One region of the Comamonas sp. SY3 genome, then DNA from elsewhere that is predicted to be linked to it. Evidence: predicted binding sites of a transcription regulator. Region 1 holds the regulator's gene; each other region holds the start of a gene.
The links. Region 1 encodes sigma-54, which starts transcription at its own class of promoters, with help from an activator protein. Its sites were predicted from a motif close to TGGCANGNAANCTGCTTT; they were not measured.
Positions count from the first base shown of each region.

Region 1 (7,040 bases):
CGAGCAAGGATGCGGTGCGCTTCTTCCTGCTGTCGCGCAAGCCCGATACCGAATACACCTTCGACGTCGATCTGGCCGTGGCCCAGAACAACGACAACCCGGTGTTCTACGTGCAGTACGCCCATGCGCGCATCTGCTCGGTGCTGCGCGGCTGGCAGGAGCAGGGCGGCGCCGGCCTGCCTGCGCTGGCGGGCATCGACCTGGGCGCGCTGCAAGGCCCCCAGGCCCAGGCCTTGATGCAGATGCTGGCCCAGTATCCCGAGATGCTGACCAATGCTGCCGATGGCAATGCGCCGCATGATGTTACGTTCTACCTGCGTGACCTGGCTTCGGCCTACCACAGCTACTATGATGCAGAGCGTATCCTGGTCGATGACGAAGCCACCAAATTGGCCCGTCTGGCCTTGGTGGCAGCGGTAGCCCAAGTGCTGCGCAACGGCCTGGCCGTGCTGGGCGTCAGTGCCCCGGAACGCATGTGATTTTGCGAGAAAAGGTAATAACTGCAATGCGACGACATCAACGTGGTGGAACCATCCTGGGCCTGATCCTGGGGCTGCTGGTGGGCGTGGGCGCGGCGTTGGCCGTCGCCGTGTACGTCACCAATGTGCCGGTGCCGTTTGTCAACAAAGGTGGCGTCAAGGGCGAAGCCAAGGACAAGGCCGAGGCGCAGCGTAACCAGAACTGGGACCCGAACTCGCCGCTGTACGGCAAGAACCCTGCGCGTGCGCCGGCTGCGGTGGCACCGGCTGCGCAGGGGGTGGTGGTGCCCGAGCCACCGCGCACGGTGGCCGACAACGCCACCCCGCCGGTCGAGGCCAAACCCGCCAAACCCGAAGTGGTGCTGCCGGATGCCAGCAAGCCCGCTGACAAGCCGGCAGACAAGACACAGGTGGCCAAGCTCGATCCCAAGGCCGGCCAGGGCGCCGATCCGCTGGGAGACCTGGCCAAGGCGCGCAGTGCGGATGGCACCGATGGCTTCCAGTACTTCGTGCAGGCCGGTGCGTTCCGCACCCAGTCCGATGGCGATGCGCAGCGCGCCAAACTGGCAATGATGGGTTGGGAAGCCAGGGTGAGCGAGCGTGAGGTCAATGGCCGCACGGTATACCGGGTGCGCGTGGGACCCTTCAACAAGCGCGATGATGCCGATGGCCTCAAAGGCAAGCTCGATGGCGCTGGCGTCGATGCGCAGATCGTCCGCGTGCAGCGTTGAACTTTTGGCGGTGCCGCGCACTCCTAACCGCAACTTGTCACTGGAGTTAACAAAACATGAAACGTCGTGAGTTTTCCACTTTCGCGGCTTCCGCTACGGCCGCTTCCGCGCTGAGCCTGCCTTTCGCCACCGGCGCCAATGCGCAGGCCAAGTTCAAGGAAGGCAAGGACTACATCAAGCTGGCCAAGCCGGTGACCCCTGATGCACCCGCTGGCAAGGTGGAAGTGATCGAATTCTTCTGGTACAGCTGCCCCCACTGCAATGCCTTCGAGCCGCAGTTCGAAGCCTGGGCCAAGTCGGCTCCGAAGAACCTGCAGATCCGCCGCGTGCCGGTCGCCTTCAACAACACCTTTGTGCCCCAGCAGAAGATCTACTTTGCGCTGGAGTCGATGGGCCTGATCCCCGAGGTGCATGTCAAGGTGTTCCGCGCGATCCATGTCGAGCGCCAGCGCCTGAACAAGGACGAGGAAATCTTCGCCTGGATGGACAAGAACGGCGTGAACCTCGCCAAGTTCAAGGAAGCCTACAACTCGTTCAGCGTGGCAGGCCAGGTGCGCAAGGCGACCCAGCTGCAGGAGTCCTATGGCGTCGAAGGTGTGCCATCGCTGGGCGTGGCCGGCAAGTACTACACCGACGGCACCCGTGCAGGCTCGATGAGCAATGTGCTGCAGGTGGTAGAGTTCCTGGCTGCACAAGGCTGAACGGACTTCCCACCGCGATAGACAAGGCCCGCGCACGCGGGCTTTTTTGTGCCGAAAACGGTCCAACGCTCCAGCATGGCTACAATGGGGCAGAGCAAGATTCATGCCTTTATGAGACACCGTATTTTTACCTCTTTGTTGCTGGCAGCGGCCCTGACCGTGCCGCTGCTGTCGCATGCCGAGCGTGCAGACCGCACCAAGCCCATGAACATCGAGGCGGACGATGGCCGCCATGATGAACTCAAGCAGACCAGCGTCTTCACGGGCAATGTGGTGGTGACCAAGGGCACCATCATCATCCGTGGCGCGCAGCTGACGGTGAGCCAGGACCGCGACGGCTTCCAGCATGGCGTGGTCACCGCTGCACCGGGCAAACTGGCGTTCTTCCGCCAAAAACGTGATTCCGCACCGGGCGCTCCCGACGAGTTCGTCGAAGGCGAAGGAGAGGTCATCACCTATAACGGCCGCGATGACACCGTGCATTTCGAGCGGCGGGGTGAGCTGCGCCGCTACCGCGAGACCACGCTGACCGACCAGGTCAGCGGCCCGCTGATCGTCTACAACAACCTGAGCGATACCTTCACCGTCTCCGGCCAGAAGGGCGCCCAGGCGGCCGATCCCAAGCCCGGCGCGCCCAAGAAGGACCGTGTCCGTGTGATCCTGACCCCCAAGGCAGATGGCAAGGCGGACGACAAGGCCAGCAGTCCGGCCAAGCCCGCAGCCGACGACAAGACGCCATTGCGCCCCAGCACCCAACTGAACGACGGAGCCAAGTAACCGTGGCAGAGAATTCGTCGACCATTTCCGTCAACGCCCGGGTGGCCACCAGCGACCAGCGCAGCCAGCTCGAGGTGTTGCATCTGGAGAAATCCTACGGCAGCCGCAAGGTGGTCAAGGACGTATCGCTGTCCGTGCGCAAGGGCGAAGTGGTGGGTTTGCTCGGCCCCAACGGCGCTGGCAAGACCACCTCGTTCTACATGATCGTCGGCCTGGTGCGCAGCGATGGCGGCGACATCCGCATCGATGGGCAGTCGGTCGCCAATATGCCGATCCACCAGCGCTCGCAGCTGGGCCTGTCCTACCTGCCGCAGGAAGCCTCGATCTTCCGCAAACTCAGCGTGCAGGACAACGTACGCGCCGTGCTGGAGCTGCAAAAGGACGAGCATGGCAAGTCGCTGTCGCGCGCCGAGGTCGAGCGCCAGCTGACCGCATTGCTGCAGGAGCTGCGTGTCGAGCATCTGCGCGAGTCGCCATCGGTCGCGCTCTCTGGTGGTGAGCGCCGGCGGGTCGAAATCGCCCGCGCGCTGGCCACCCAGCCCCGTTTCATCCTGCTCGACGAACCCTTCGCCGGCATTGACCCGATCGCCGTGATCGAGATCCAGCGCATTGTGGCTTTCCTCAAGGAACGTGGCATTGGCGTGCTGATCACTGACCACAATGTGCGTGAAACCCTGGGTATCTGTGACCATGCCTGCATCATCAGCGATGGCAAGGTGCTGGCCGCAGGGACGCCGCAAGAGATTGTGGAGAACGCAGAGGTTCGGAGGGTGTACCTGGGTGAGCATTTCCGCATGTGATACTGCACGCCCTGGCGGGCGTGCGAGCCAAGAAGCCGCCCCTCACATTGGGGCTGGCGGGGCTGATCCGTTGCCAGCTGCCGCAGCCGCAGCGGGGGCTCTGCGATGATGCCTTCGCTGTCACTGCGCGTATCGCAGAACCTGACGCTGACGCCTCAGCTGCAGCAGTCGATCCGCCTGCTGCAGCTGTCCACGCAGGAGCTGACGCAGGAAGTCGAGCAGATGCTCGACGAAAACCCGTTTCTGGAGCGCGAGGGCGATGATGCGCCCGAATCCGAACCGGGCAAGGACGCCGCCGAATCTGCTGAATCTGCCGAGTCCACCGAGGCTGCAGATGCGGCCGACAAGGTTGCCGACCTCGTGACCGGCACCGACCCCGGCAACACCAGCGATTTCGAGCCGGGTGCATCGGATCTGCCGCTGGACTTTGGCGCCGGCAAGGAAACCGGCGTAGATGCCGAGGCAGCTGCGGGCGATTCGGCATCGGACTGGGAAGAGTGGGGCGGCGAGCTGCCGGCCCGTGCCAGTGCGGGCGATGACGATGACGAAACGCCGATGTCCGAGCGGCGCAGCGAGCACCTGAGCCTGCAGGATGTGCTGCACCGCCAGGCGCTGTCGTTGCGCCTGTGCCAGGAAGACCGGGCAGCGCTCTATTTTCTGATCGAATCGCTGAACGACGACGGCTACCTCGAAGAAACACTCGCCGAGCTGGCACAAAGCTTTGGCGATGCCAGCGACCCCGAGCGCTACGAAGCACTGCTGCACCACCTGACGGTGGCGCTGCGCCTGTTGCAAAGCCTGGAACCCATCGGTGTGGGCGCACGCAACCTGTCCGAATGCATGCAGCTGCAGATCAAGGCCCAGCAGCGGCTGCTGGATGAAGAGGGCTCGGACACGCCCGAGGCCGATGCGCTGGCGCTGGAGACCGCGTTGCTGGTCTGCCAGGAATCCCTCGACCTGCTGGCGCGCCGCGATGTGCGCAAGCTGATGCAGCTGACCGGCTGCAACGAGGCGGCGGTGCGCAGCGCGCTGGGGCTGATTGCCAAACTCGAACCCCGCCCGGGCCGGCCCTATGCCGATGTGGACCGCAATGCCATCATCCCCGATGTCATCGTGCGCCCCAGCAACGAGCGCGGCCTGCCGGTGCCCGGCTTCAGCGTGCAGCTCAATGCCGAGGTGATGCCGCGCCTGCGCGTGCAGGATGTCTATGCCAATGCCTTGCGCAGCCACAAGGGCTGCGAGGGCCATGGCGCCCTGCAGCAGCGGCTGCAGGAGGCGCGCTGGTTCATCAAGAACATCCAGCAGCGCTTTGACACTATCTTGCGTGTCTCGCAGGCCATTGTGGAGCGCCAGCGCAATTTCTTTGTGCATGGCGAGCTGGCGATGCGCCCGATGGTGCTGCGCGAGATCGCCGATGAGCTGGGTCTGCACGAATCCACGATCAGCCGCGTGACCACGGCCAAGTACATGGCCACGCCGCAGGGCACCTTCGAGCTCAAGTACTTCTTCGGCTCGGGCCTGGGCACCGAGACGGGCGGCAGCGCCTCCAGTACGGCGGTCAAGGCGCTGATCAAGCAGTTGCTGGACGAGGAAAGCGCGAAGAAGCCGCTGTCGGACGCAAAAATTGCCGACCTGCTGCAGGCCCAGGGCATTGAATGCGCGCGCCGCACCGTGGCCAAGTACCGCGAAGCGATGCGCATCCCGCCGGCCAGCCTGCGCAAGGCGCTGTAAACGCAGGCAGCACGGGCCATGAAAAAACCGCAGTGGCGTTGCACACTGCGGTTTTTGCGTTGAGGCGCTGCGGTTTTACTTCGGCCACAGCCACCAGATGAACAAGGCCAGCACGGCCAGCATCAGGCCGAACTTGGTCAGCTTGTAGGCCGTCTTGTTCCAGGCCTTGAAGCGGCGGCGGTACTGGCCCATGTAGAAGGAGACCTTGAAGATGCGGCTGATGAAGCCGCGCGGATCGCCTTCGTTGTTGGGCGAGCTGGCAGCAGCCACCACATGCGTGCCCAGCCAGCGGTTGAGCCACTGCGCAAAGCCATTCGTCATCGGGCGCTCGACATCGCAGAACAGCACGATGCGGTTGCCCTCGGACCGGTTCTCGGCCCAGTGCATATAGGTCTCGTCAAAGACCACGCCTTCGCCCTCGCGCCAGCTGTAGGGCGTGCCATCGACTTCGATCATGCAGCGGTCGTCATTGGGTGCCAGCACGGCCAGGTGGTAACGCAGCGATCCGGCGTAGGGATCGCGGTGCAGGTTGAGCTTGGCGCCGGGCGGCAGCTCGGCAAACATGGCCGCCTTGATGCCGGGGATGGACTGCACCAGCGCCGTGGTCTTGGGGCAAAGCTCCATTGCCGAGGGGTGGGCCTGGCCGTACCACTTCAGGTAGAAGCGCTTCCAGCCGGTCTTGAAGAAGGAGTTGAAGCCCGCGTCGTCGTTGTTGGCCGCTGCCTTGATCTGCATCGCCTGGTGCAGGCCGATGGCCTCTTCGCGGATCTCGCGCCAGTTGGCCTGCAGCGGGGCCAGGTCGGGGAAGGTGCTGGTGGGCAGGTACGGCGTGCGCGGTACCTTGCTGAACATCAGCATGAACACATTGAACGGCGCCGTGAAGGTGGAGTGGTCAAACAGCTGGCGCAGCAGCTTGTGCCGCACCTTGCCACGCAGGTGCATGTAGAGGCCGCAGCCAAAGAAAAGCAGCACCAGGGCCAGAACGATGATTTTTGCCATAGACAGCGATTTTAGCGACTGCGCTGTGGCGGGTGTCTGCGCGAGCGCAAACCGGCGCGCTGCAAGGCCTGCGGGGCGGTCTGATGGCCTGCTGCCAGCAGGCCTATTGCCGACGTCCCAGGCCTGCGCGCTTACTTGGGCTGTGCCGCGAAGGCGGTTTTCAGGCGCTGCAGCATCTCGCGGTTGAGCTGGCGCTGCTGGCCGCTCCAGTGCGTCATCGCCTTGTTCAGCTCGGCCTGCAGCGCATGGGCGGTCTGCCAGTCGCCCTGGCCTGCAGCCCAGATCGCATACTCGGCCATCACATCGAAGCTGCCCGAGTGCTGGCGCGCAAAGTCAAAGCTCTTGCGGGCCATCTCCTGGTCGCCCAGCTGGGCATAGGCCTTGGCCACCAGCAGGCCCACGGCCTCGGCGCGGAAATGCACGTCGGCCTGCGCAATCACGCGCAGCTGCTGCAAGGCCTGCTGCGGATGGCCGGCCTGGTAGGCGGCTTGCGCAGCGCCCCAGCGGATATCGAGGTCATTGGCAAACGGGCCCTTCATGCTGGCCTCGAAGTGGCCAAAGGCCTGCTCGGCCTGGCCGGTGGCCAGCAGCGCCTGGGCCAGGCGGATCTGGTTCTGCGCGGTGGGGCTGTAATCGTAGGCGGCCTGGGCTTCACGCACCTCGCGGGTCGGGTCCAGCGCCTTGACGGCATTGCTCGCCAGGCTGCGGGCATGGCGCTGCAGCCGTGAATTGGGCAGGTAGATGGCGAAAAAATACACCACGCTGCCCAGGAAGGGGAAGGCCAGCAGCACAAACAGCCAGTAGTTGTTCTGGCCGCTGCGC
Region 1 covers NZ_JBGTYN010000020.1:42,859-49,898, forward strand. The annotation lists gene argS (arginine--tRNA ligase) at 1-479, shown strand, start outside; gene ACCQ08_RS20230 (SPOR domain-containing protein) at 506-1,210, shown strand; gene ACCQ08_RS20235 (thiol:disulfide interchange protein DsbA/DsbL) at 1,267-1,911, shown strand; gene lptA (lipopolysaccharide transport periplasmic protein LptA) at 2,023-2,688, shown strand; gene lptB (LPS export ABC transporter ATP-binding protein) at 2,712-3,488, shown strand; gene rpoN (RNA polymerase factor sigma-54) at 3,594-5,219, shown strand; gene ACCQ08_RS20255 (aspartyl/asparaginyl beta-hydroxylase domain-containing protein) at 5,295-6,209, opposite strand; gene ACCQ08_RS20260 (hypothetical protein) at 6,350-7,040, opposite strand, start outside.

Region 2 (7,040 bases), on a different contig from region 1:
AACTTGTCCTCCAGACGGCGCGATTTCTGGCCGTAGATCTGCAGGCCCAGCACATCGCTCTTGATGGGGCCTGCCAGGTAGAAGTTGCTCTGGTAGATATCGCCCGACGCGGAGGATTCCTGCTGCGTGGTTTCGGCGCTCAAGGTACCCGTCCACTGCTTGGCCACCTTGCGCGTGATGATGTTGACCACACCACCCATCGCGTCCGATCCGTACAGCGACGACATCGGACCCCGCACCACCTCGATGCGCTCGATCGCGCTGAGCGGCGGCAGCCAGCCTTGTTCGATACCGGCGCCATCGCTGTTGGGCCGGGTTTCGCGCGAGTTCTGCGGCTTGCCGTCCACCAGAATCATCGTGTAGTTCGAGGCCATGCCCCGGATGCTGATATCGCTGGAGCTGCCGCCGCCGGTGATGACCACGCCGGGCACATCGCGCAGCGCATCGGTCACATCGCGGTAGGCCTTTTTCTCCAGCTCCTGGCGCGGAATCACGGTGATCGAGGCCGGTGCATCTTCTACCGCCTGCTCAAAGCCCGAGGCCGTCACCACGACGGTGGACAAGGTCTTGTCGGCCTCCGTTTCGGCCTGCGCCAGCGCAGGGCCGGCACCCAGCAGCGCGGCGGCCACCAGGGCCGTAGCGCGCAACGCATGGGGCACGGCACGGTGCGGCGATGGACCGGCGTGCAACAGCGAAACAGGGCGGGCAGCACAGGCGGCAGCGAAAGGGCGGGGGGTCATGGAACAGGCTCCAGGTCAGATCAAACGGATGGCGCATGGCTGCGCCCGCCTGGCCGCTCATGGCGATCAGGCACAGCGCAGGCCCAGGGCCGGCGGTTATTCGCGGGGTTTGGAGGTGTCAGTCACGGCGCGGCAGGCAGCAAAGGGGTGCTGCTGGGCCGTCCTGGCGAGCATGCCGTGCTGTGCGGCATGGAGATGGCGGGGAGCCACCTTGGCTGGGCAACGAAAAATCCGGGGACTATCAACAAATGCGAATGCTTCTTATTATATCCATTGATAAAGAAGTGTTGACTAATGTGAAGCAGGGATAAAGCACTTTGGATACATCTCTGTGGCGCATAGGCCTCAGCCGGCTATGCAGAACCACCGCCCAGGTGGTTCACCAGCCACCCCAGCCAGAACAGCGCAAAGCCGATCAGCCCCCCCACCAAGGTGCCGTTGATGCGGATGTACTGCAGATCGCGGCCAATGTTCCATTCGATCAGCTCGCCCAGCTCACGCGCATCCCAGCGCTTGACGGTATCGGCAATATGGGTGCCGAAGAACTGCGAAATCTCCGGCGCCAGCTCCTGCACCCACAGCTCCATGCGGGTGTTGAGCGAACTGCGCAGCGCCTGGTCGGCTGCCAGCGACTTGCCCAGCCACAGGCCCATGCCCCGCACATTGCGCGCCATCGCCGAATGCTCGTTGGCCAGATCGGCCTGCAGGCTGGCGCGCAGGCTTTGCCACAGCTCCTGCACATACTCGCCCACGGCAGGGTCGTGCTGCAGGTAGCGGCGCACTTCCTCGCCCTTGGCATGCCAGGCGGGGTCCTGGGCCAGGCGCTCCACCCACTCCTGCATGGTCTGGTCAAACTTGGCGCGCAGCACATGGCTGGGGTTGTCGGCAATCGCATCGAGCAGGTGCTCCAGGCTGCTGGCGATCATCGCCGAGCCCTTGTCGCTGAGCCAGCCGGTGGGCAGCATTTTTTCTTTGAGCGGGTGTTCGGTCTTGAGCCAGTGCGCAATGGTCTGTGCGATCAAGGTGCGGGTTTCGGCCTCGTGCAGCAGCTCGACCAGCTTGTCCAGCGCCTGCGCCAGCAGCACCTGGTGGCGGCCGTTGTGCGTCAGCACGGTCAGCACCTTGGACAGCGACTGTGACAGGTCGATCTGGCCCAGCAAGGTGCGCAGTGCCAGCTTGATGAAGCGCTCCACCTGCGCATCCTGCACGGTGGCCAGCGCAGCTGCCGCCAGGCGTGCCACCTGGTGGCCCAGCAGCTCGGCATTGGCCGGCGCCTTGAGCCACTGCGCCAGCTTGTCCGCCGGCTGGTGCGTGCGCACCAGCTGCACCAGCGAGTCGCCATCGAGAAATCGCTCGCGCACAAAGACGGCCAGGTTCTCGCCGATGCGGTCCTTGTTGCGCGGGATGATGGCCGTGTGCCGCGAGATCCACGGAATCGGGATGTGCTTGAACAGCGCCGCCACCGCAAACCAGTCGGCCAGCGCGCCGACCATGCCCGCCTCGGTCATCGCCCGCAGGCAGCGCAGCGCCAGCTGCCAGTGGTGCGATTGCGCAAACGGCTGGCCCAGGCACCAGCTGGCCAGCACAAACATGCAGGCCACGGCCAGCAGCAGCAGCAACGGGGTGAGCTTGGCGCGGCGCAGCAGACGCTGCTGCGCATCAGTCAGTAGCAAGGGCATGGCGACCACTGTAGCGGCAAGCAGCAGAGCTTGCCAAGTCAGCCAACGGCGCGGTTTCCCATTCCCGGACGCGGTGCCCGCAAAAGTGTGGACAATGGCGGCCTGTGCGGCACAGCGCCGCGTTCTCTACTGCACTGACCATGACCGATACCACTGCCCGCCCCGAACTGCCCGACCACCTGTCCATCGACCCCAAGAGCCCGCATTTTGTGCGCGAGGTCTTCAACCACGACATCGGCATCCGCTTCAACGGCACCGAGCGCGTGGATGTCGAGGAATACTGCGTGAGCGAAGGCTGGGTCAAGGTGCCCGCCGGCAAGACCGTGGACCGCAAGGGCAAGCCTTTGCTGATCAAGCTCAAGGGCAAGGTCGAGGCCTATTACAAGGACTGAGTCCTGGCCTGATCACCTCCGCCGTGCTGCGCTGAAGCGGCCCGTAAAACGAAAACCCGACCCAGGCTGGCCTTGCAAGGCGAGCATGGCTCGGGTTTTTTGCCTGCGGCGGCCGGTGCCGCACGCGCCTCAGCGCTTCAGAGGCCCGCGATCAGGCCAGCGCCTCGGCCGGGCCAAAGAACTCATAGCGCACCTGGGCATCGGGCACGCCCAGCTTGCGCAGCGAGGCCTTGACCGAACGCATAAAGGGCTTGGGGCCCAGAAAGTACACATCGGCATCGCGCGAGGCCGGCAGCCATTGGCCCAGCAGGTCCTCGGTCAGACGGCCCTGGGCAGCGACTGCCTCGCCGTCGGCCACCTCCTCGTACACATAGCGCGGCTGCAGCTGGCTGTGCGCCTGCGCCAGCGCATCGATCTGCGGGCGGAAGGCATGCACGGCACGGCCCCGGGCGCAGTGGATAAAGGTGACCGGGCGGTCGGTCTGCAGCGCGGCTTCGAGCATCGGCAACGTGGGGGTGATGCCCACGCCGCCGCTGATCAGTACCAGCGGGCGCTTGCCCGCCTGCAACGTGAAATGGCCGGCCGGTGCAAACAGCTCCAGGGTGTCGCCCACTGGCAGATCATGCAGGTAGTTGGAGACCTTGCCGCCGGGCTCGCGCTTGACGCTGATGCGGTAGCTGCGGCCATTGCTGGGCGCGGACAGCGAGTAGTTGCGGCGCTGCTCGGTGCCACCCACGATGGCGCGCAGGCCGATGTACTGGCCCGGCTGGTGGGCAATCACGGCCTTGCCGTCCACCGGCTCCAGATAGAAGGAGCTGATCTCGGCGCTCTCGGCCACCTTCTGCACCAGCTTGAAGGTACGGGCACCGCGCCAGCCGCCTTCGGCATGGGCGATGTCGTCATAGGCCTTGGCCTCGGCAGCGATCAGGATGTCGGCCAGCTGGGTGTAGGCAGCGGCCCAGGCATCGATCACCGCATCGGTGGCAATCTCGGCGCCCAGTACCTCGCGTATCGCGCGCAGCAGGCAGCTGCCCACGATCTGGTACTGGTCCGGCTGCACCTGCAGCGCCACATGCTTGTTGATGATCTGCGCGGGCAGGTCGCCCAGGTTCTCCAGCCTGTCGATGTGTTTGGCATACATCAGCACGCTGTGGGCCAGCGCGCGGGGCTGGGCGCCGCTTTGCTGGTGGGCCTGGTTGAACAGCGGGCGCACCTCGGGGTACTCGCTCAGCATCATCTGGTAGAAGTGCGTGGTCAGCGCCTCACCGCCGGTCTCCAGCAGGGGGACGGTGGCCTGGATGATCTGTTTTTGGCTATCGCTCAGCATCTAACTCTCCTTGCATGTGGTTGTTCTTGGTAGTGCATGCATCGTGCCAACACCAGGTTTGTGGAATATCAATACCTTGCACAATGCATGCAGTCATACTGACCACTGGTAAATGCTGTGTTTTTGACACCCCGAGTCGTTTTGACATCCTCCAAAATCCTCCACGCGGTGATTCCGCTGGTCGCCGATCTGGCCCAGGAACTGCCCGAGCGCGAGCGCCTGCGCCGCCTGCTGGCCGCGTTGCGCACCCTGCTGCCCGCCGATGCGGTGGCGCTGCTGCGCCTCAACGGCGAATGGCTGGAGCCGGTGGCCATCGATGGCCTGGTGCCCGATACCCTGGGCCGGCGCTTCAAGGTGGCCGAGCACCCGCGCCTGGCCCAGCTGCTGGCCGCCGGCCAGGCAATGCGCTTTGCACCCGACAGCCCCCTGCCCGACCCCTATGACGGCCTGATCACCACACCGGGCGAGCTGCATGTGCATGACTGCATGGGCTGCGTGCTGCAGACCGGCGGCCTGGCCTGGGGCCTGCTGACCCTGGATGCGCTGGAGCCCGACCGCTTTGCCGGTGACAATGCGCTCGAGCTGCTGCAGGCCTTCAGCAACCTGGCCGCTGCCACCGTGGCCACGGCCGAACGGGTGCAGCAGCTGTCCCAGGCCGCGCGCAGCGCCGCTGCGCCGGCACCGCGCAGCCCGGGAGCGGACCGCAGCCGCCAGATCCTGGGTACCAGCCCGGCGATCCGCCAGCTGCAAGGCAGCATTGCACTGGTCGCCGCCAGCGACCTCTGCGTGCTGATCACCGGCGAGACCGGCACCGGCAAGGAGCTGGTCGCCCAGGCCGTGCATGCGCAGTCGCCGCGCGCAGCGCAACCGCTGGTCAGCATCAACTGCGCCGCGCTGCCGGACAACCTGGTCGAGAGCGAGCTGTTCGGCCATGTGCGCGGCGCCTTCACCGGCGCATTGAGCGAGCGGCGCGGCAAGTTTGAACAGGCGCAGCACGGAACGTTGTTCCTCGACGAGGTCGGTGAGCTGTCGCTGGCGGTGCAGGCCAAGCTGCTGCGCGTGCTGCAAAGCGGCCAGCTGCAGCGCCTGGGTTCGGACCGCGAGCACCAGGTCGATGTGCGCGTGATTGCCGCCACCAACCGCGACCTGGCCGCCGAGGTGCAGGCCGGCCGCATGCGCGCCGATTTCTACCACCGCCTTTGCGTCTACCCCGTCGTGGTGCCGCCGCTGCGTGCGCGGGACAGCGACACCCTGGTGCTGGCCGGCTGCTTTCTCGAAGAGAACCGCGCCCGCCTGCAGCTCGGCGGCCTGCGCTTGGATGCCGCCGCCCAGGCCGCCCTGCTGCGCTACCCCTGGCCCGGCAATGTGCGTGAGCTGGAGCACTGCATCAGCCGCGCCGTGCTCAAGGCGCTGAGCCGCACGCTGGGCCAGCGCAAGGACAGCGCCAGGCCACGCATGCTGAGCATCGGCGAGGAAGACCTGTGGGATGGCGCCGCCGCCGCACCGCTGCCGCCCGGCCAGCAGGCAACGGTCCGCATCGTGCCCCTGCCAGTTGCCGACGTGGCCGACGGGCCAGCCGCCAGCGCCGGGGCCTTGGGCCTGCGCGCCCAGGTGGAGCGCTACGAGCGCCAGCTGCTCAGCGCCAGCCTGGCCCGCCACCACGGCAACTGGGCCGCAGCCGCGCGCGAGCTGCAGCTGGACCGCGCCAACCTGCAGCGGCTGGCCAAGCGCCTCGGGGTGGAGCGCTCAAGCCTTGGATGAACTGGGCCACCCGAACAACAAAAAGCCTCCGCGCCAGCAAGACGCGAAGGCTATGGAGCTGAGAACCGGCTCTTGGGGAGCCGGGGTTTACTGGCCCTTGATGCCCAGCAGTTCCACTTCAAAGTTCAACGTGGCATTGGGCGGGATCACGCCGCCAGCGCCACGGGCGCCGTAGGCAATCGAGGCCGGGCAGGTCAGCTTGGCCTTGCCGCCGACCTTCATCAGCTGCACGCCTTCGGTCCAGCAGGGGATGACACCTTGCAGCGGGAACTCGATCGGCTCACCGCGCTTGTAGGAGCTGTCGAACTCCTTGCCGCTGTCAGGGAAGGTGCCTTTGTAGTGCACCTTGACGGTGTCGGTTTCCTTGGGGCTGGCGCCGGTGCCGTCCTTGATGCTTTCAAACACCAGGCCGCTCTTGGTCGTCACAGGCTTGCTCTGTGCCTGGGCCAAGCCGGCGGTCAGGGCGATGGCAGCGAACAGTGCGCTGGCAGTCAATGCTTTCATGGCGAAATCCAATCGAATGTTCTTCAAACAAAACCAGCATTCTGCACCTGGATGGCAGGCGCGGAACGCGTTAAAAACACAAGTTAACCCTTAATACCCAAACCATCGAGCGCCTGGCGCAGATGGCCCACGGTGCGCTCGACGTTATGCCATTTGTCGAGGCCAAACAGGCCGATGCGGAAGGTCTTGAACTCCGGCCCTTCATCGCACATCAGCGGCACGCCGGCAGCGGTCTGCAGGCCCACGCTGGCAAATATCTTGCTGTTCTGGATCTCCGGGTCGGTGGTGAAGCTGACGACCACGCCGGGCGCCTCGAAACCGGGCGCCGCCACGCTGGGAAAGCCCCGCGCCTTGAGCAGTGCGCGCACCTCTTGGCCCAGCTGGGTCTGCTCCTGGCGCAGTTTGTCCAGCCCATAGGCCTCGGCCTCCTGCATCACCTTGCTCAGTTGCACCAGCGAATCGGTGGGCATGGTCGCATGGTAGGCATGCTGGCCTTTTTCGTAGCCTTCGGCAATCTGCATCCACTTCTTCAGATCGCAGGAGAAGCTGCTGCTCTTCGTATCCTCGATCGCCTTGCGCGCACGCTCGGAGAGCATCACCATCGCGCAGCAAGGCGGGCCGCTCCAGCCCTTCTGCG
Region 2 covers NZ_JBGTYN010000022.1:17,218-24,257, reverse strand. The annotation lists gene ACCQ08_RS21035 (ligand-gated channel protein) at 1-740, opposite strand, end outside; gene ACCQ08_RS21030 (DUF445 domain-containing protein) at 1,094-2,419, opposite strand; gene ACCQ08_RS21025 (DUF3297 family protein) at 2,560-2,811, shown strand; gene hmpA (NO-inducible flavohemoprotein) at 2,963-4,138, opposite strand; gene norR (nitric oxide reductase transcriptional regulator NorR) at 4,280-5,899, shown strand; gene ACCQ08_RS21010 (FKBP-type peptidyl-prolyl cis-trans isomerase) at 5,987-6,403, opposite strand; gene ACCQ08_RS21005 (alanine--glyoxylate aminotransferase family protein) at 6,487-7,040, opposite strand, start outside.
Region 2: the regulator sigma-54 is predicted to act here: its motif matches at 4,170-4,187, upstream of hmpA (NO-inducible flavohemoprotein).

Region 3 (7,040 bases), on a different contig from region 1:
TGTCCTCAGGGTTGTCTCGGTGTTCTTGGAATGCGCCGCGTAGCGCCCGGATGGCCTCTCTGGCAGCTGGCGCAGCCCACCCATTGTGCGGCAGTGCCAGACAGCGCGCCATCCGCCCGCACCCCAATAAGGTCACCCTGCGGCATCACGTCCAACGCGGTGCTGGCTGCCACCCCCTGCAGCGGGTATAACCAGCGTATGCCCGCGCCTTCTGCCTCTTCCCTCATCCCCGCGACCCGCACCGAGCGCCGGGCGAAGCTGCGTTGGGTGCTGATCACCGCCGCCGCTGCGGCCTCGATGCTGCTGACGGCCTCGCTCGGCTTCTGGCAGTTGCGCCGCGCCGACCAGAAGCTGGCCTACCAGGCCCAGTTGGATGCGCGTGCCGCCCTTCCGGCGCTGGACGGGGCCAGCCTGCTGCAGCCCATGGGCGAGGCCGAGCGCGCCAGCCTGCTGCACCGCCAGGTGGTGCTGCAGGGCGAGTGGCTGCCGCAGTTCACGGTCTTCCTGGACAACCGCCAGATGCAGGCGCGCCCCGGCTTTTATGTGCTGACACCGCTGCGCCTGGCCGGCCCGGTTGCGCCAGGCCAGCCGCAAACGGTGCTGGTGCAGCGCGGATGGGTGCCGCGCAACTTTGAAGACCGGCTGGCGCTGCCCGAGGTGCAAACGCCTGCCGGCACGGTGCAGTTGGAAGGGCGGGTGGCGGGCCAGCCGGCGCGGCTTTTCGAGCTGCAGACGTCCGCCGGGAACCCAGGGGTTTCCCGAATCCGGCAGAATCTCGACACCGATGGTTACGCGCAGGAAACCGGCCTGCCGTTGGCAGCACTCACCGTGGTGCAGACCGGGCTGTCCAGTGAAGGCCTGCTGCGCGACTGGCCCGTAGTAGGCAGCGGCGTGGAAAAGCATTATGGTTATGCATTTCAATGGTTTGGTCTGTGCAGCCTGATTGCGATCCTCTATGTCTGGTTCCAAATTGTCCGACGTGTCCTTCGACGCCGCAGCCACCCAGGCCCCGCCGCCCGCTGATGAAGCGCTGCTGGGCCTGACCGTGCATGGCCTGCCGCCTGCCGGGCAGGCGGAAGCCGCCCTGGAGCAGGCCGAGCGCTCGCGCAGCGGCCGCCTCAAGATGTTGCTGGTGCTGCTGGTCTGTGCGGCGCCGGTGATCGCCTCCTACTTCACCTACTACGTGATCCGACCCGAAGGGCGGCGCAATTTTGGCGAGCTGGTCAGCCAGCAGCCGGCGATTCCGGCCGCGCAGGTGAAGACCTTGGACGGCCGGCCGTTTGACCTGCAAAGCCTGAAGGGCCAGTGGCTGCTGCTGAGCGCTTCGGCTGCGGCCTGCGACGAGGTTTGCCAGAACAACCTCTACCTGCAGCGCCAGCTGCGCGAGAGCCTGGGCCGCGAGAAGGACCGGCTGGACTGGGTCTGGCTGGTGACCGATGACGGCGAGCCGCCGCAGGCCCTGCGTGCCGCGCTGGACCAGGCGACGGTGCTGCGCGTCCCCCAGGCCTTGGTGGCCCAGTGGCTGCAGCCGGCGGCCGGCCAGCAGCTGGGCGAACATTTGTATGTGGTGGACCCGCTGGGCCACTGGATGATGCGTTTCCCCGCCCAGCTCAGCCGCTCCGATGCGGCCAAGGCGCGCAAGGATCTGGAGCGTTTGTTGCGCGCGTCGTCGAGTTGGGACCAGGAAGGGCGGTAGTGGATAGCTAGCATGACTTCGCAGGATTTGTATGATTTCGCGCCGCTGGCGCGTGTGTTGCTGACCGGGGCCATCATTGCGCTGGGCCCCATCGTCTGGATCTGGTGGCGCCACCGGGGCGCCACGCCGCTCAAGCGCCTGCAGGTGCTCGCCGTTCTGACCCTGTTTCTGTCCTTCGACCTGGTGATGTTTGGCGCCTTTACGCGGCTGACCGATTCCGGCCTGGGCTGCCCGGACTGGCCGGGCTGCTACGGCAATGCCAGCCCGATTGGCGCGCATGCCGAGATATCGGCCGCGCAAGCGGCCATGCCGACCGGCCCGGTCACCCATGGCAAGGCCTGGGTGGAGATGATCCACCGCTACCTGGCTACCGCCGTGGGCGGCCTGATCATTGTGCTGACGGCCAGTGCCTGGCTGCAGCGCAAACGCGGTGGATCCCAGCCGATCAGCCCCTGGTGGCCGACCGCCACGCTGGTCTGGGTGCTGATCCAGGGGGCCTTTGGCGCTCTCACCGTGACGATGAAGCTGTTCCCCGCCATCGTCACCCTGCACCTGCTGGGTGGCACCGTGCTGCTGATGCTATTAACCGTGCAGGCAACGCGCCACACGCAATTTGCCGATAATCTAGGGTTAGTCCCAGTGCCGCGCCTGTTGCGGGGCCTGGTGGCGGTCACGGCGCTGCTGGTGTTTGCGCAGGTGACCCTGGGTGGCTGGGTCAGTACCAACTATGCGGTGCTGGCCTGCACCAGCTTTCCCATGTGCAATGGCGCCTGGTGGCCGGCGATGAACTTCGACGGGTTCCAGATCTGGCGCCCGCTAGGCTTTCTGGCCGACGGGTCGCACATCAGCTACGAAGCGCTGGTGGCCATCCACTACATGCACCGGCTGTTTGCCTACCTGGTGATTGCCGCCTTGTTGTGGCTGGGCTGGATGCTGCGCACGGTGCCGCTGCTGCGGCAGCAGCGCCGCTGGCTGATCGGCCTGACGCTGCTGCAATTTGCCACGGGACTGTCGAATGTGGTGCTGGACTGGCCGATGCTGGCGGCCGTTCTGCACACTGGGGGCGCTGCTGCCATCATGGTGGTGCTGACCTGGATCTGGTGTACTGCGGGCGCTGAACCTGCCCGCAGTGCTGCGAGCTGATGACGCTGTATGGAACAAAGACTGAGTGCCCCGATGACCGAACTTGCCGCAACGCCAATGCCGAACCGCTTTGCGCAGTTCTATGCCTTGACCAAACCCAAGGTGGTGCAGCTGATTGTGTTTTGCGCACTGATCGGCATGGTGCTGGCCGTGCCCGGTGTGCCGAGCGGCGCCGAGCTGCTGCGCATGGCCGTCGCTTGCGCGGGCATCTGGCTGGTGGCGGGGGCCGCAGCGGCCTTCAACTGCCTGGTGGAGCAGAGCATCGATGCGCGCATGAAGCGCACGGCCTGGCGCCCCACGGCGCGCGGCGAGCTGTCCAACCTGCAGACCCTGATGTTTTCTGCAGCGCTGTGCATCGCCGGCTCGGCCATTCTGATCGTCTGGATCAATGCCATCACGATGTGGCTGACCTTTGCCACCTTCGTCGGTTACGCCATCATCTACACCGTGATCCTCAAGCCGCTGACGCCGCAGAACATCGTGATCGGCGGCGCATCGGGCGCCATGCCGCCGGTGCTGGGCTGGGCTGCGATGACCGGCGATGTCTCGCCCCAGGCGTTGCTGCTGTTCCTGATCATCTTCCTGTGGACGCCTCCGCACTTCTGGGCGCTGGCGCTGTACCGGGTGGAGGACTACCGCAAGTCCGGCCTGCCGATGCTGCCGGTCACCCATGGGAACTATTACACCCGCGTGCAGGTCTTGCTCTACACCGTGGTCTTGTTTGCCGCCGGCCTGCTGCCCTTCATCATCCAGATGAGCTCCTGGATCTACCTGGTGGCGGCCGTTGTGCTGGGTGCCGGGTTCTTTGGCTATGCCTTTGCACTGTGGCGCAATTACTCCGATGCGCTGGCACGCAAGACTTTCCGTTTTTCACTGGTCTACCTCAGCCTGCTGTTCGTGGCGCTGCTGGTGGACCACTATGTGAGCTGGTAAATCTGCAATGAACAAGCGCAATGCCCTTCGCTGGCTGGCGGGCTCGGCCATGCTGGCCTCGACCGCCGGTTTTCTGACCGCCTGCAAATCCAAGGCCGATTTCAACGCCATCGACCTGACGGGCAGCAAAGAGTATGGCCAGGATTTTTCGATGCCCGACCAGCATGGCCAGCGCCGCAGCATGGCGGACTTCAAGGGCAAGGTCGTGCTGGTGTTCTTTGGCTTTACCCAGTGCCCCGATGTCTGCCCGACCACCTTGGGTGATCTGGCAGCGGTCAAGCAAAAGCTCGGCGCCAAGGGCGACAAGCTGCAGGTGATCTTTGCCTCGGTCGATCCTGCCCGTGATACGCCCGAGATCCTGCAGGCCTACCTGGCCAACTTCGATCCCAGTTTTCTGGCGCTGCGCGGCAGCGACGAGGAAACGGCCAGGATGGCCAAGGACTTCAAGGTCTACTACAAGCGGGTCGAGGGCCAGACCCCGGGCAGCTACACGATGGACCACACCGCGGGCGACTACATCTTCGACCCGGAAGGCCGCCTGCGCCTGTACAGCCGCTACGGCACGCCGGTCGATACCCTGGCCAAAGACATCGAGCAGCTGATCGACGGCGCCTGAGCGCGCAATCGCGCAGGCGAGTGGGGCAGGCAGCCCCTTAGAACAGCTTCTTACATCGACCAGATGCGCGGCCGCTGCGCCGGCAGGCCCCAGAGGCTGCTGCGCCAGTGGCCCCAGACTGTCTTCCACAGCTGCATGGCCGGCTCCACCACCGGCGCCAGGCCGCGCAGCACCAGCATGTGCTCGTTCGGCGCGGTCACGCCTGCCATCACCTCTGCAGGCGCGGCCTCCAGCAGCAGCTGGGTGCTCTCCAGCAGCGCTTCGCGCTGGGCGCGGGCGATCGGCGAGCCGCTGGCGTAGACCAGGCTGCCCATGCAGCGCTGGCCGGCCAGACCGAGCTGGCCGTTGAGCAGCAGCCCATCATCGGCCCGGATGCGGCCACGCTCCAGAAAATGCCCTGGCCAGGCGATGTGCTGGGAGAACACCCCTTGCACAAAGGGTTGGCCCGCCAGCGGCAGGCCCAGCGCGGTGATGTCCCAGCTCAGCAGCTCTGCGCCGGGTGCCAGCTCCATCTGCAGCTCATTGGCTGCATCGCAGGCGTTGTAGGCAATGGCCTCCAGCGGCAGCCATTCCAGCCGGGCGCCGGCCTGCAGCTGCAGGCGGGTGCGCTGCAAGGCCGGCTGGCCATTGCTCTTGTAAAAGCGCGTCGCCCCCGGTGTGGTCACCAGCGCATGCGCGCCTGCCCCTACCTCCACCGAGATATCCAGCACATCACCGCCCACCAGACCACCGGGCGGGTGCACCAGCACGTTGTGGCAAATGCCCGGGCCTTCGGGGTAGAGGCTTTTGAGGATGCGCAGCGGGCCATCGTGGCTGAAATGCACCGAGGTCTTGCCGGCGTGCGGGTGGTACTGCAGCGCCAATTGGGCATGCCAGCTCATGGCTGGCGCTGGTGCGGAGTCGCCGCTGGGCAGCAAAGCCCAGGGGCCGGGATCGGAGGCGAGATGGGTGCGCAGGACATGCCTGGGCTTTTGCAAGCCACGTGCCAGGAACTGCACTGCGCTGGGGTGCGGGCTGCGCTGAATTGGTGCATCTGCGCCAGGCTTGCATGCTTGTGGTGCAGAGGTTTGGCGATGCAGCACGGAAAGCGTGCATGCGCTGCCGCTGCGGCCCTTGGCATGTGCCTTGCTTTGCAGTGTGTATGGAACTGACACCTCGCGAAAAAGACAAGCTGCTGATCTTTACCGCCGCCTTGCTGGCCGAGCGGCGCCTGGCCCGGGGGCTCAAGCTGAACTACCCCGAGGCGGTGGCCCTGATCAGCGCCTTTGTGATGGAAGGTGCGCGCGATGGCCAAACCGTTGCCCAGCTGATGAGCGCCGGCCGCACAGTGTTGACCCGCGCCGATGTGATGGAGGGCATCCCCGAGATGATTGCCGATATCCAGATCGAGGCCACCTTCCCCGATGGCACCAAGCTCGTCACCGTGCACGAGCCCATTGTCTGAACTCCTTCTTTCCCCTGCGCAAGATAGCACCATGAACTTCAAGAAACTCTCTGCCAGTGTGGCGCTTGCCGCTGCTGCCTTGCCCCTGTCTGCACTCGCCCATGTCGGCAGCGATGGCGGCGGCCACCATGGCTTTTTGAGCAGCTTTGGCCATGCCTTTGCCCACCCCTTTACCGGTGCCGACCACATGGCGGCCATGCTGGCCGTGGGTGCCTGGAGTGCGCTGACCGTAACGCCCGCCTGGCGCGCACCGGCTGCCTTTGTGGCCCTGCTGGTGGCCGGCGCACTGGCAGGTTTTGCGGGCCTGTGGGTGCCTGGCGTGGAGCCGATGATTGCCGCATCGGTGCTGGTACTGGGCCTGCTGGTGGCCGTGCAAAAGCAGATGCCCTGGGTGCTGGCCGCTGCGCTGGCCGGGGTGTTTGCGTTTTTCCATGGTGCGGCCCACGGCTTTGAGCTGGCGGCCGATTCTGCACTGGCATCTGCCGGCGCGCTGGCGGGCATGGCGCTGGGCTCGGCCCTGCTGCATGTTGCCGGCATGGTGCTGGGCAAGGTGTTCATGCAGCGCCACCGCTGGCTGGCCAGGCTGGCGGGCGGCGCCACCGCCGTCTTGGGCGCAGCCATGCTGACCCGCCTGGCCTGACGAGGAGCCGCACGATGATCCCAGGTGAACTGCTGCTGGACGCCGGCGAACATACGCTGAACCCGGGGCGCCGCACCACCAGCCTGGTGGTGCACAACGCCAGCGACCGGCCCATCCAGGTCGGCTCGCACTACCACTTTGCCGAGACCAATGCCGGTCTGGTGTTTGACCGCCAGGCGGCCCACGGCATGCGCCTGCATATTGCCAGCGGCATGGCCGTGCGCTTTGAGCCCGGCCAGCAGCGCACGGTGGAGCTGGTGGACATCGGTGGTGACCGGCAGATCTACGGCTTTCGCGGCCTGGTGCAAGGGGCGCTGGAATGATGCGCAGCACGCAGCCTGCGAGCCTGCGTTCTAAGACAGGATGGTTCTGATGGCAACGATGGACAGACGCGCATACGCGGAAACCTATGGGCCTACGGTGGGTGACCGCCTGCGCCTGGCCGATACCGCGCTGGTCGTGCAGGTGGAGCAGGACTTCACCCTGCGCGCAGGCGGCTACGGTGAAGAGGTGAAGTTTGGCGGTGGCAAGACCATCCGGGACGGCATGGCGCAAAGCCAGCGCAGCA
Region 3 covers NZ_JBGTYN010000008.1:201,087-208,126, reverse strand. The annotation lists gene ACCQ08_RS13090 (SURF1 family protein) at 199-1,023, shown strand; gene ACCQ08_RS13085 (hypothetical protein) at 956-1,696, shown strand; gene ACCQ08_RS13080 (COX15/CtaA family protein) at 1,709-2,839, shown strand; gene cyoE (heme o synthase) at 2,873-3,772, shown strand; gene ACCQ08_RS13070 (SCO family protein) at 3,780-4,388, shown strand; gene ACCQ08_RS13065 (urease accessory protein UreD) at 4,439-5,269, opposite strand; gene ACCQ08_RS13060 (urease subunit gamma) at 5,530-5,832, shown strand; gene ACCQ08_RS13055 (HupE/UreJ family protein) at 5,864-6,472, shown strand; gene ACCQ08_RS13050 (urease subunit beta) at 6,487-6,795, shown strand; gene ureC (urease subunit alpha) at 6,845-7,040, shown strand, end outside.
Region 3: the regulator sigma-54 is predicted to act here: its motif matches at 5,359-5,376, upstream of ACCQ08_RS13065 (urease accessory protein UreD).

Region 4 (7,040 bases), on a different contig from region 1:
CTTCCATGCCCGGGTGGTACAGCATGAATGCGACCACCTCTGGGGCAAGCTCTACCCGATGCGGGTGCGCGATTTCAGCCAGTTCGGCTTCACCGAAGTGCTGTTTCCTGGCATCAGCGCGGCTGAGGACGACTGAGCCGGACCCGCGTCAACCAGCGGCGCCGCTGCCGGTCGCGGCCAGCGCCCACAGCAGCTCGGTCTCGATCGCGATCTGGCTCACATTGTTCTGCAGCTCCGGGCCCTGCAGCAAAAAGCTGTCTTCCACCCGCTCGCCCAAGGTGCTGATCTTGGCCAGCTCCACACTCAGCTGGTGGCGGGCGAGGATGCGCGCTACCGTGTAGAGCAGGCCTGCGCGGTCTGCCGCTGAAATGGACAGCAGCCAGCGCTGGCCCTTGTCATCGGGGCGCAGCAGCACGCGCGGCGCCACCGGAAAGCTCTTGACCCGGCGCGATACCCGGCGCTGCGCCGGCTCGGGCAGTGGCTGGGCGGCCACCAGCACGCGCGTCAGCTCGCTCTCGACCAGGTTGATCAACTCGCGGTAGCTTTGCGGAGCATCGGTGGCCACCACCTGGAAGGTATCGAGCGCATAGCGGTTGAGGGCGGTATGCACCCTCGCGTCCAGGATCGAGAAACCCGCCTGGTCAAAATAGCTGCAGATGCGGGCAAACAGATCGGGCTGGTCGGGCGCATACACCATCACCTGCAGGCCCTCGCCAGCCAGCGACTGGCGGGCGCGCACCAACGTGGCCTTGCTGCCCACCGACCGGGACAGGTGGCGCGTGTGCCAGGCAATGTCGGCGGCCTCGTGGCGCAGAAAATAGTCCAGGCCCAAGGTGTCCCACAGCGCTTTTTGCGATTCATGCGGCTGGGCCGACAGCGCCAGCAGCACCAAGGCCTCGCGCTTGCGGATTTCCACCTGGGCAGCCACATCGGGCGCCCGCCCGCCCAGCACGCGCAAGGTGGCGCGGTACAGGTCTTCGAGCAGCTTGCCTTTCCAGGCATTCCAGACCTCGGGGCTGGTGCCGCGGATATCCGCCACCGTGAGCAGGTAGAGGGCAGTGAGCCTGCGCTCATTGCCCATGCGCTGGGCAAAGGCGGTGATCACCTCGGGGTCCGATGTGTCCTGCTTTTGCGCCACCTGGCTCATCGTCAGGTGCTCGCGCACCAGAAACTCGACCAGCTGCCGGTCGTCCTTGGCAATCTGGTGGTCGCGGCAAAAGCGCTTGACCTCCAGCGCTCCGATCTCCGAATGGTCACCGCCCCGGCCCTTGCCGATATCGTGGAAGAGGGCGGCGAGGTACAGAATCCAGGGCTTGTCCCAGCCTGCGGCCAGCTGCGAGCAGAACGGGTACTCATGCGCATGCTCGGCCATGAAGAAGCGCCGCACATTGCGCAGCACCATCAGGATGTGCTGGTCCACCGTGTAGACGTGGAACAGGTCATGCTGCATCTGGCCGACGATGCGGCGGAACGGCCAGAGGTAGCGGCCGAGCACCGAAGTCTGGTTGAGCAGCCGCATCGCATGGGTGATGCCATGGGGCTGCTGCAGGATCTGCATGAAGGTGGCGCGGTTGACCGGGTCGCGCCGGAACTGCGCATCCATCAGCTGGCGTGCATGGTAGAGCGCGCGGAAAGTGCGGGCCGACAGGTCCTTCAGGCCCGGCTCGGTCTCGTAGAGCAGGAAGGTGCGCAAGATCGCATGCGGGTTGCGCTGGTAGACCTCGTCGTCGGCCACCTCGATGAGGCCGGCCTTGTCGTAGAACTCGTCATCGATGCGGCGCAGGGTGTGGTTGCCCGGGTGCAGGCGCTCGTCCATGTTCAGCATCAGGATCTGTGTGAGCTGGGCCACGGCCTTGGCGGCCCAGTAGTAGCGCTTCATCAGCTCCTCGCTGGCGCGCTTGGGAAAGCGTTGGCCGGCAGGGGTGACCGTCTTGAAACCAAAGGACTCGGCCACCGGCGTTTGCAGGTCGAAGACCAGCCGGTCCTCGCGGCGCCGCGCCACAATGTGCAGCCGCGCGCGGATGAGGCAAATCAGGTCCTCGTTGCGCTGCAGGTTGCGCACCTCGTAGACGGTCGCCAGGCCCTTGTCGGCCAGCTCCTTCCAGCGGCTGCCCAGGCCCGTGGCGCGGCCCAGCCACAGGATCAGTTGCAGATCGCGCAGGCCGCCGGGCGATTCCTTGCAATTGGGCTCCAGCGCATAGACGGTGTTTTCGTATTTGTTGTGGCGCTGCTGCATCTCCAGCACCTTGGCCACGACAAAGGCATCGGGCTGGATGGACTGGGCCAGCGCTGCCTGGAACAGGTGGTAGAGGCGTGGCGAGCCGATGATGCGGCGCGACTCCAGCAGCGCCGTCTGCACCGTCACATCGGCCTGGGCCTCGCTGATGCACTGGCTGAGGGTGCGCACGCTCGAGCCGATCTCCAGCCCCGCATCCCAGCAGGAGCCGATGAACTGCTCGATCGCGCTGCGCAATTCGCTGTCCTGCTCGGGGTCCGTGCCCTCGGGCAGCAGCAGCAGCACATCGATATCGGAATACGGGAAGAGCTTGCCCCGGCCAAAACCGCCCACCCCTACCAGGTTCAAGCGGCCGGGCAGGCCGGCCAGATGCCACAGCTCACGCAGCAAACCATCGGCCAGCTGCGACAGCTTGCGCAACTGCGTCTGTATGCCCCGGGTGCTGCTGCCCCCGGCCATGATGTCGTCAAACAGGGCGCTGCGTTGGGCCTGGTACTGCTCGCGCAGCTGCGGAATGCGAGGATCGTTCATGGTGCTCTATTCTGCTGTCGCTGGCAGTGTGCCATAGCATTCAACAGCGGATGCGAATAAGCACATTCCATGCCACGGCGCACCAAATGAGGGCGTGGCGGGGATCGGCCACCCGAAACGACAAAGGCGGCACGCTTGTCGCGATGCCGCCTTGGGTACGGGGACCGCCGCCGGCCCGGTGCAGAGGGGTGGGCCGGATCAGCGCGCCATCAGCACTTGATCGTGGTCACAAAGCTTGGCGGCGTGGGCGAGCCTTCCGACCAGGTCAGCACTTCATAGCCGGTGTCGGTCACCAGCACTTCGACTTCCCATTGGGCCGACAGGCTGTGGTCCTTGGTGATGACGGTCCAGCCGTCATTGCCCAGGTCCTTGATGTCCTTCTTGCCCAGGTTGAGCATCGGCTCGATCGTGAAGATCATGCCGGTCTTGAGTTCCACCCCGGTGCCCGGGCGGCCATAGTGCAGCACCTGGGGCTCGTCGTGGAACACCTTGCCGATGCCGTGGCCGCAGTACTCGCGCACGACCGACAGGCCATGACCTTCGGCGAACTTCTGGATCGCATGGCCGATATCGCCCAGATGGGCGCCATTCTTGACCTGCACGATGCCATGCCACATCGCTTCAAAGGTCAGCTGGCACAGGCGCTTGCCGGCAATCGTGCCTTCGCCGATCACGAACATGCGGCTGTTGTCGCCGAAGTAGCCTTCGGGCGTGATGATGGTCACGTCCACATTGACGACATCGCCCTTCTTAAGCGGCTTGTCATTGGGAATGCCGTGGCAGACCACATGGTTGACCGAGGTGCAGACATAGGCCGGGTAGGGCGTCATGCCCGGAGGCTGGTAGCCCAGGCAGGCCGATTTGGTGCCTTGCTTTTCCATCGCCTCGGCGCACAGCAGATCGATCTGCTTGGTCGTGATGCCCGGTTGGATGTGGGGGGTGATGTAGTCCAGGACCTCCGAGGCCAGACGGCCTGCGATCCGCATCTGCGCAATATCTTCTTCGGTATTGATTTTGATGGTCATAGCCCATGATTATCCCACCGCCGCCATTGGCCTGTTGTCCATGCGGCTACGTGTCCTGGCGGGGCACAGTAGAATCCCGGGTTATCCCGCCCTTGTCATGGTGCTGCCACGGTCCACCCGTCGCAGTGGGCAAGGCGCATGCGTGCTTTCTTCCCATCCTCCTAGTCCACATAGGCTGCCACGTGACACTGCACCTGACTCAGCTACCAGGCGGCAACGCCCTCAGCTCCTTCCGCGCCCAACAACTGCAGACCGCATTGACGGCGATCCATCCAAAGATAACGGGCATTGCTGCCCGTTTTGTGCATCTGGTCGCCACCGAGCAGCCGCTGGCCGGCGCGCAGGCCGAGCGCGTCGCAGCCCTGCTGACCTATGGCGACCCCTATGAAGGCGGCAGCGACGGCCAGGCCTTCATTGTCACGCCGCGCATGGGCACGATCTCGCCCTGGGCCTCCAAGGCCACCGACATCGCCCGCAACTGCGGCCTGGCGGTGTTCCGCATCGAGCGCCTGACCGAGTACCGCATCGAGCTCAAGGCCGGCCTGCTGGGCGGCAAGCCCGAGCTGAGCGCCGAGCAGACCGCGCAGATCGCCGCGCTGCTGCACGACCGCATGACCGAGTCGGTGTTTGGCACCCGCGCCGAAGCCGAGCAGCTGTTCTCCGCACTGCAAGCGCAGCCGATGGAGTTTGTCGATGTGCTGGGCGGCGGCCGCAGCGCGCTGGAACAAGCCAACAAGCAATGGGGCCTGGCACTGGCCGAGGACGAGATCGAGTACCTGGAAAACGCCTTCAAGGGCCTGGCGCGCAACCCCAGCGATGTCGAGCTGATGATGTTTGCCCAGGCGAACTCCGAGCACTGCCGCCACAAGATCTTCAATGCCCACTTCACCATCGACGGTGTGGCGCAGGACAAGAGCCTGTTCGGCATGATCCGCCATACCGAGGCGGTATCGCCCCAGCACACCGTGGTGGCGTATTCGGACAATGCCTCCATCATGGAAGGCCACCAGGTCGAGCGCTTTGTGGCACCGTTCAACATCCAGGCCGATGCCGTGACGGCGCCCAGCTACCAGAAGCAGGCGGCCACCAGCCATGTGCTGATGAAGGTCGAGACCCACAACCACCCGACGGCCATCTCGCCTTTCCCCGGTGCCTCCACCGGCGCGGGCGGTGAGATCCGTGACGAGGGCGCAACCGGCCGGGGCTCCAAGCCCAAGGCCGGCCTGACCGGCTTCACCGTCTCCAAGCTCTGGGGCAGCGAGGTCGGCAAGCCCGAGCACATCGCCAGCCCGCTGCAGATCATGATCGAAGGCCCGCTGGGCGGCGCCGCATTCAACAACGAATTCGGCCGTCCCAACCTGACCGGCTACTTCCGCGAGTACGAGCAGCAAGTCGGTGATATCACCCGTGGCTACCACAAGCCCATCATGATCGCCGGTGGCTTGGGCGTGATTGATGCCGAGCAGACCCGGAAGATCCTGTTCCCCGCCGGCACCTTGCTGATCCAGCTGGGCGGCCCGGGCATGCGCATCGGCATGGGCGGCGGTGCGGCCAGCTCGATGGCCAGTGGCACGAATGCAGCCGAGCTGGACTTTGACTCGGTGCAGCGCGGCAACCCCGAGATCGAGCGCCGTGCGCAGGAAGTCATCAACCACTGCTGGCAGCAGGGCGCGGCCAACCCCATCCTGGCGATCCACGATGTGGGTGCCGGTGGCCTGTCCAACGCCTTCCCCGAGCTGACCAATGACGCCGGCCGTGGTGCCCGCTTTGACCTGCGCAAGGTCAACCTCGAAGAATCGGGCCTGGCGCCCAAGGAAATCTGGTCCAACGAAAGCCAGGAACGCTATGTGATGGCGATTGCGCCCGAGTCGTTGACGCAGTTCACCGCCTTCTGCGAGCGCGAGCGCTGCCCGTTTGCCGTCATCGGCACGGCCACCGAAGAGCGCCAGCTGGTGCTCGAAGACCCGGCTGCGACTGCGGACGACCAGAAATTCCCGGTCGATATGCCGATGGATGTGCTGCTGGGCAAGCCGCCCAAGATGCACAAGGATGTGCAGACCGTGGCGCGCAGCCTGCCCGCCATCGACCTGACCGGCGTGCCGCTGGAAAAGGCCGTGATCGACGTGTTGGCCCACCCCACGGTGGCGTCCAAGCGCTTCCTGGTCACCATTGGTGACCGCGCTGTGGGCGGCCTGACCCACCGTGACCAGATGGTGGGCCCCTGGCAGGTGCCGGTGGCCGACGTGGCCGTGACCCTGGCCGATTTCCAGGGCTTCAAGGGTGAAGCGATGGCCATGGGCGAGCGCACCCCGCTGGCAGCGATCAATGCACCTGCCTCGGGCCGCATGGCCGTTGCCGAAGCCATCACCAACATGCTGGCCGCGCCGATTGCGCTGTCCAAGGTGAAGATGTCGGCCAACTGGATGGCCGCCTGCGGCGAGCCCGGTGAAGACGCGGATCTGTACGCCACCGTCAAGGCCGTCGGCATGGAGCTGTGCCCGCAGCTGAACATCTCCATCCCCGTGGGCAAGGACAGCCTGTCGATGCGCACGCAGTGGAGCGAAGGCGGCGAGACCAAGAAGGTCACCTCGCCGGTCAGCCTGATCATCACCGGCTTTGCCTCGATCGATGATGTGCGCGGCACGCTCACGCCCCAGCTGGATGCCAGCGAGCCTGACACCACCTTGGTGCTGGTCGATCTCTCGCGCGGCAAGATGCGCATGGGCGGCTCCATCCTGGGCCAGGTGCTGGGCCAAAGCGGCAATGAGACCCCCGACCTGGACGACGCCAAGGACCTGATCGCACTGGTCGATGCCGTCAACGCGCTGCGCGCCCAGGGCAAGATCCTCGCCTACCACGACAAGGGCGACGGCGGCCTGCTGGCCACCGTGGCCGAAATGGCCTTTGCCGGCCATGTCGGCGTGGCACTGAATGTGGACATGCTGATCACCGAAGGCGATGGCATCTCCGACAGCCGCATGGACAGTGGCGAAGGCAAGAACTGGGGCGCCCAGGTATCGGGCCGCCGCGAAGACCTGACCCTGCGCGCGCTGTTCAACGAAGAGCTGGGCGTCGTGCTGCAGGTCAAGACCAGCGACAGCGCCGAGGTGCTGGAGACCCTGCGCGCGCATGGCCTGTCCACCTGCAGCCACATCGTGGGCAAGACCCGTCCGGCCTCGTCCAGCATGGACATGGGCAAGGGTGAGCTGCAAGTCTGGCGCGATGCCAAGAAGGTGTTTGGCGCCAGC
Region 4 covers NZ_JBGTYN010000025.1:1,128-8,167, forward strand. The annotation lists gene def (peptide deformylase) at 1-136, shown strand, start outside; gene ACCQ08_RS22085 ([protein-PII] uridylyltransferase) at 149-2,767, opposite strand; gene map (type I methionyl aminopeptidase) at 2,977-3,792, opposite strand; gene purL (phosphoribosylformylglycinamidine synthase) at 3,975-7,040, shown strand, end outside.
Region 4: the regulator sigma-54 is predicted to act here: its motif matches at 2,825-2,842, upstream of ACCQ08_RS22085 ([protein-PII] uridylyltransferase).